One region of the Paenibacillus sp. FSL H8-0457 genome, then DNA from elsewhere that is predicted to be linked to it. Evidence: riboswitches for the same ligand, from Rfam matches in the RefSeq annotation. Region 1 holds a riboswitch; the other holds the start of a gene.

Region 1 (3,512 bases):
TCGAAGGTGAAGCGGTGCTCCAGCCTGGAGTCCCCGATCCTGGATTCAGGGTCCACATATTTGAGACGGGGATCCCCCTCCTTCGTAACCAGCTCCAGATTCGACAGGTCATAACCCGCCCGCTGAAGCCATGGCTCCGCCAGCGCCTGCTTCTCGGCCAATGTCATGCCGTCCTCAACGACGAGCAGCATCTGCCTCTGAATCTCGCCCTTGTTCAGCTCGATCCGATCAAAGCTGGAACGGGCATAATCATACGAGAATCCGACGATGCCGGAATTTTGCATGTGCACGTCCACATTGAGGGCATCGCCTCCAGGCTCGCTGAAGCGAACGCGGTATACGTCATAGGGATATTTGGCTTCATAGGTTTTGTTATATTCCGAAAGTCTCTTCTCCTTCGCCAGATATCCGTAAAGTTCCGATTTGGATTGATATGTAACCAAGGCTTCGTCCGTGTCCGCAGCCGCAAACTGCAGATGCTCCTGAGCAAACCTTGAAGCTGCCTGCCGAGCCTGCTCCTTGGAAATGATATCCGGTGAGGCCATCTCGGCATCGTCCGGATTCGCCCACGGAAATACCTGAAATAATAGGAACAGAATCAGGCCGACTGCGGCAGGCGCGATGAGCTGCTTCAGATTGGGCTTCAGCTTCAAGGGCTCTCTTGCACGATTCATGAAATTCCTCCTCTAAGAAAGTTGATACTCCCACTGGTATTCGATATGCCTGATTAAGAACGCATAGAGTCAATATAACATAGTATGAAAGCCATAAGCAGCTTATCCCAATTATCGGAATATTGAAATAAATCGATGAAAATGAATGAAAGGTTTCGAAAACGTTAGAGAACCCTACGCTTGTATTCTTGAATATGCCCAATTCGCGCTCTTTTAAAGATATTTCGGGCGAAAAACGGCATTGGGTTACGTAACGGATTGAGTTATAATCACATCATGCTTGAAGGAACCGAATATTCCAGCCGAATTTCGTAATGAAAATGGGGGAACCATGTAATTGGGGTGAATTTCATTATTCCCGGAATAATGAATAGGGCGACCTGTGGAAATGCCCGAATCCGTCAGCTAACCTCGTAGGCTGTTGCACAGGAACCAGACCGAAAGGCACTGCGTTTTCCAGTGTCTTTTTTCGTTGATTTTTTTAAAGAAGGTGTCCGATTGAACGCTAAATTAAACTGGCTTACATTGTCTCCGCCCCAAATTCTCGTGCTTGGTTTTGCGGCCATCATCTTCATCGGGACCGGGCTGTTAATGCTGCCAATCTCGACGACGACGGGCGAACCGCTTGGATTTACTGACGCCTTGTTCACTTCGACCTCGGCAACGTGCGTAACGGGCCTGGTCGTAGTGGATACGGGAACGACATTCAGTTCCTTCGGAGAAGTCGTGATCATGCTGCTGATTCAAATCGGCGGGCTCGGATTCATGACGATGGCTACTTTATTCGCCTTGGTTCTGAAGAGACGCATATCGCTCAAAGACCGTCTAATCTTGCAGGAAGCGATGAATCAGTCCTCGATGGAAGGCATCGTAAGGCTGATACGCAGAGTATTGCTGTACTCGCTCGTCATCGAGGCCTGCGGCGCAGTCCTTTTATCGGTTCGTTGGGCGTTTGATATGCCGCTGGGCCGGGCGATCTATTACGGTGTTTTTCATGCGGTGACGATGTTTAACAACGCCGGCTTCGATTTGTTTGGCGATTTTCGGAGTTTGACCGGGTATGTATACGATCCGGTAGTCAACTTCGTTGTGATGTTCTTGATTGTTTCCGGGGGCATTGGATTTATTGTGCTGTCCGATCTGATCGATTATCGAAAACAGCGGAGGCTCTCCCTGCACTCCAAGGTGGTGCTCACGATGACGGCTGCCTTGCTTGCGGTCGGATTTATCGTCATTCTCATATTTGAATTTACCAATCCGAGAACGCTGGGTTCCCTGAACTGGGGCGGAAAATTCTTCGGCGCGTTATTCCAATCCGTAACGCCGCGTACGGCGGGCGCGAATACTATAGATATTACGGGGCTCAGACAGGCAACGCAATTTTTTATCGTCATCCTGATGTTTATCGGAGCATCTCCAGGGTCAACCGGCGGCGGCATCAAAACCACGACCTTTACCATTATGGTAGGGGCGGTCATTGCGATGATGCGCGGGCGGGAAGACATCGTTATGTTCCGTTATCGCCTGGCCCAGGAGCGGGTGCTGAAGGCACTGACCATTGCCTTGCTGGCCCTGCTGCTCGTTCTAACCGTCTCGATGATTCTGTCGACGACAGAGGAAGGGGACTTCCTGGAGATTCTATTCGAAACGACATCCGCCTTCAGTACGGTAGGTCTCTCCATGGGCTTAACGCCCGATTTGACCGTGTTCGGCAAGATCCTGATCAGCCTTACGATGTTTGCGGGTCGATTGGGGCCTTTGACGCTTGCTTATGCACTGGGGCCGAAAAAGGGTAAAGAATTATATCGTCATCCGGAAGGCAAAATGATAATTGGATAAGGGGTATAGGAGAGACATGAAACCAAAGCAATTTGCAATCATCGGTTTGGGGCGATTTGGCGCCAGTCTGGCGCTGGAGCTGATGGAACAGGGATATGAGGTGCTCGGCATCGACCGGAACGAAGAGGTCGTCGAGGATATGAGCGAGCTGCTGACGCATACGGTGGTGGCGGACGCGACGGATGAGGAAGTGCTTAAATCGCTTGGCATTCGCAACTTCGACTGCGGAATCGTTGCGATCGGGAACGACATTCAGATGAGCATCCTCTCCGCCATCCTGTTGAAAGAGCTTGGTGTCGCGATGGTCGTTGCCAAGGCGATATCGGTGCTGCACGGCCGGGCGCTGGAGAAGCTTGGCGTGGACCGGGTCATCTTTCCCGAGCGGGATATGGGGATCCGGGTAGCGCACCAGCTCGTGACGCCGAACCTGCTTGATTATATCGAATTATCCAAGGATTATCTGATTGTGGAGATGACGGTCACGGACTGCATGGACGGAAAAACGCTGAGCGAGCTTAATACGAGGGTCCGGTACGGCGTCAGCGTGGTGGCGCTGAATAAACAGTCCGGCATTATCGTTGCTCCGACGGCCATGGACGTCGTGAACTCCGGCGACATTATGGTCGTCATCGGCTCCAATGACAACGTGGACCGCTTTGAGTCCGAAGTCGTGAATATGCTCGAAAAATAAATATAGTAGAAAAAAACTGACGATTGCGAAATATCGTCAGTTTTTTTTCGATTTATCTTCCTCCAGCTTGCGGAACAGGATCTCCGTTTCTTCGATCCAGCGGCTGGCCGCCTTGCTCAGCTCCGAGGCTTGACCGTAGATCAGCGAAGTCGTTCGCCGGGTTTCGATGAGTGCCGGAATATGAATGTCGACGAGCCCGTTATCGGACAGCAGCTGCGGCCTCAGATAGGATTTGGGCAGCAGTGCGGCCGCCTTGCAGGTCGGGATCAGCCTGACGATCGCTTCGAAGGAGTCGATCTCCATCCGGA
Region 2 (3,512 bases), 1.0 Mb from region 1:
CACCAATACTTGCGTCTTGATGAAGCCTTGATTCAAACGGCCTTTCTGCAATGGACGGAGGAGGAAGACCCGCTTCTTAGCGAATTATGCGGCCGTTTCATGCACCGAAAGCTCTACAAATATGTAGAAATCGACAACATCGATCTGGAAACCATCGACGGGATCCGCCAAGCGTTCCGCGCCGTGGGGCTGCATCCGGAATATGACCTGGAGATTGATTTTCCAACGGATCTTCCTTATGATAAGGTTCATTCCGATATGCCGCTTAACGAGAAACAGATTCTCCTTCTGGACCGGCATGACGAGCTGAGGGAAATCTCGGAGGTATCCGATATCGTACGCTCGATCAGCGGCATTCATAAAGGGCGGTACCATCTTTATTATCCGGAGGAGAAGGTGGACCCGCTCCTGGGTCAAATGCCGGAGACGATAGCCGACGTTTTCAAACAACAGCATTAAATCAAGCAAAACAGGACAACCGTTAATCCCCTTGCATTCAACCAACTAATGGAAAATAGACGACATAGAAACGACAGGAAGGAGAGTGTGGATAGTATGCTGTTCGACACGCACACTCATATGGACGCTCCCCAATTCGACGAAGACCGGGAAGCTGCAATTCATCGGGCGCTTGAAGCCGGCGTTACGCGGATGATCAATATCGGATTTAACCGGGAGACGATCCCGACCACGATGAAGCTGGCTGAGACTTATGATTTTATATATGCAGCGGTAGGATGGCATCCTGTAGATGCGATCACCATGGAGGATCAGGACCTGGATTGGATCGCCTCTTTATGCAGTCACGATAAAGTGGTGGCAATCGGGGAGATCGGCTTGGACTATCATTGGGATACGTCCCCCAGGGAAGTGCAGCACCGCGTGCTTCGGCGCCAGATCGGGCTTGCCCGGGAATTGAACATGCCCATTGTCATTCATAACCGGGATGCGCATGAAGATATCGTTAACATTTTGCGTGAGGAAAAAGCCTCTGAGGTCGGCGGTGTCATGCATTCCTTCTCCGGAAGCTGGGAAACGGCCAAAATGTGCCTGGATATGGGATTCCATATCTCGTTTGGGGGGCCGATAACGTTCAAGAATGCGAAGCAGCCCAAAGAGGTTTTGGCAAAGGTTCCGCTTGATCGATTATTGATCGAAACGGACGCGCCTTACCTGACACCTCATCCCTTCCGCGGGAAACGAAATGAGACCGCATATGTAAAATTGGTGGCGGAGGCGGCGGCCGAAATTAGAGGGTTGTCCTATGAGGAATTGGCCCAAATTACCACCAAAAATGCACTGGAACGATTTGGTATTTAACGAAAACAAGAGAAAAAGCCATGAAAAAGGGAGCATTTTCGATTAATTAAAGTTTTTTAATCAGAAAAGGCGTTGATATTACAATATTTTAACCTTTTACTTGAGAAAATGTGGTTGAATGTCGCTTTACAACCTGCATACAAACAGGATATCATCTTTTCAGTGATAAGAAGCTGCGATGTGCAGATCGCAGCCGAATATTTCATGAACCGTCTCGCTTAATCTCCGAAATTCTGGAGAACGGGGGAACCGATACTGCGGTGCATACTGGTCTGGATGCACGAAGCTGTATTTGATTTCTTTTTCGGGTCTTTGGGGTGAATTTGAAGGATCTCGCCATGAGCGGGCATCCGGATATAGGGCGTCTCTCTTACGTCCGAACCCGACAGCTAACTCCGTAAGCGAAATAAGAGGGGAAATCTCGTGCATACCATTTCCATGATTTCATTCATCAGGAAGCCACGTTAGAGCCTCTAGTACTCTTTCAATGGCTTCTTTTATTTTTGAATAATGGAGACGGGTCCATCATACTCTTGGTAAACAGGAGGTGATGGCAGATGGACGGAAGACGGGAATTGACGCAGGGTGTAGATAGATAGCAGGGCGCCCTGTGAGAAAAATTGCTATAGTCACGTCAAATGCATTCATGCGTTTACCTAGACGGCGGGACTATGAAGGAGGATGGAATAGTGGGCATTTTTCAACCTGAAGAAACCCATGAATCACAATCATCCAGCATGTCTTACGCATTGAGATGGAAGCATGACAATTTGCGTCAACTGATGTTGCTCGGCGCCATGGGTGCCGTTACGGTATCACTTCTCATATCGTTGGTTGTACATGACCAGGCAGGCAAGGAAGTTCAGCTTGTCGTCGACGGCCGGGTCACTACGGTGGAAACACGTGGATCGTTGCTGCAGGAATTGCTGGATGAGCAAGCGATCACGTTGAGTCCCCAAGATCAAATTTCGATGCCCCTGAACGGCGCAATCCGGGACGGAGACCGAATTATTATTGACAGAGCTATTCCAGTCAACGTTACGGTAGGCAGCAAAACCAAAACCATATTTACATCCCAGGATACAGTTGATCATGTACTCAAAGAGGCTGGCGTTACGATCCAGGGTGAAGATATAGTACAACCGTCGCAAGACACGAAGCTGACCAGCAATATGAATATCAATGTCGTTCGCGTCACGAAGCAAAAAGTTAAGGAAACGGAAGACCGCGAGTTCCGCGTGATCAAGACGGCCGATCCATCGCTTGAAAAGGGCGATAACCGCGTCATTCAGCGGGGCGAGTCTGGTCTTATGGTGAACCATTACGAGAAGGTCTACCACAATGGCAAGCTGGTTTCCAAGACGAAGGTCTCCCAACAAATCGAACGCAGAACGAAGGATAAAATCATTGCCGTAGGCACGAAAAAAGTGGAGAAGCCTGTTATCGTCCAGGCGGCAGCCACCGATGTAAAAGCTACACCGGCTAAATTGTCCGGCACGAAAAAAGTAACGACCGCCAAGGCTGTGGAGAACAACGTGGTTTCCCGCGCAGGCGTTGATTTTAAATACAAGAAGGTATTGAACAACGTGTCGATGACCGCGTATTCCGCCGAACAGCAAGGAATCGGTACGCGTACCGCATCCGGCACACGCGTTACGGAAGGTCGCACCATCGCCGTTGATCCTAATATCATCCCGATCGGATGGTGGGTCTACATCGAAGGCATCGGTTTCCGCCGTGCTGAAGATACGGGAGGCGCCATTAAAGGCAACAAAATCGATGTCTATTACGATTCGTTGAAATCGGCCATGAATTTCGGCCGGAAGAGCGGCCGCACCGTTTACGTGATCGGTCCGGTTAAACCTGAATTGAACTAGACGCATGAATTCCAATTTACTTTGCCATTCTAATGCTATACTATTTAGCTTATAATATATGATGATCAAGAAGAGGGAATATTTCCTCTTCTTTTGTTTTGTTAAGACCGCAGTAATCAAGGCTAAACGGGTTGAGCCTTAACGTTGTACAGGCCTGCTCTGCTTGGGAAGGAAGAGAACGAACGCATGATTAAAGAAGTGATTGTCGTGGAAGGCAGGGACGATACCGTTGCCATTAAACGGGCCGTAGAAGCCGACACGATCGAAACCGGCGGTTCAGCGATCAACAAACAAATCCTGAAGCGCATAGCGCTT

The links. Region 1 has a riboswitch for cyclic di-AMP ahead of MHI43_RS27480 (TrkH family potassium uptake protein). Riboswitches for the same ligand answer to the same signal wherever they lie in the genome.
Region 2: linked by a shared signal. The riboswitch ahead of MHI43_RS00140 (3D domain-containing protein) and the one ahead of MHI43_RS27480 (TrkH family potassium uptake protein) in region 1 are both predicted to bind cyclic di-AMP.

The regions. Positions count from the first base shown of each region.
Region 1 is NZ_CP150293.1:6,114,496-6,118,007, reverse strand. Features, by position in the region: gene MHI43_RS27485 (CPBP family intramembrane glutamic endopeptidase) at 1-674, opposite strand, end outside; cyclic di-AMP (ydaO/yuaA leader) riboswitch at 965-1,109, shown strand; gene MHI43_RS27480 (TrkH family potassium uptake protein) at 1,173-2,513, shown strand; gene MHI43_RS27475 (TrkA family potassium uptake protein) at 2,530-3,204, shown strand; gene MHI43_RS27470 (LysR family transcriptional regulator) at 3,241-3,512, opposite strand, start outside.
Region 2 is NZ_CP150293.1:28,141-31,652, forward strand. Features, by position in the region: gene MHI43_RS00130 (HD domain-containing protein) at 1-459, shown strand, start outside; gene MHI43_RS00135 (TatD family hydrolase) at 556-1,320, shown strand; cyclic di-AMP (ydaO/yuaA leader) riboswitch at 1,526-1,740, shown strand; gene MHI43_RS00140 (3D domain-containing protein) at 2,010-3,197, shown strand; gene rnmV (ribonuclease M5) at 3,384-3,512, shown strand, end outside.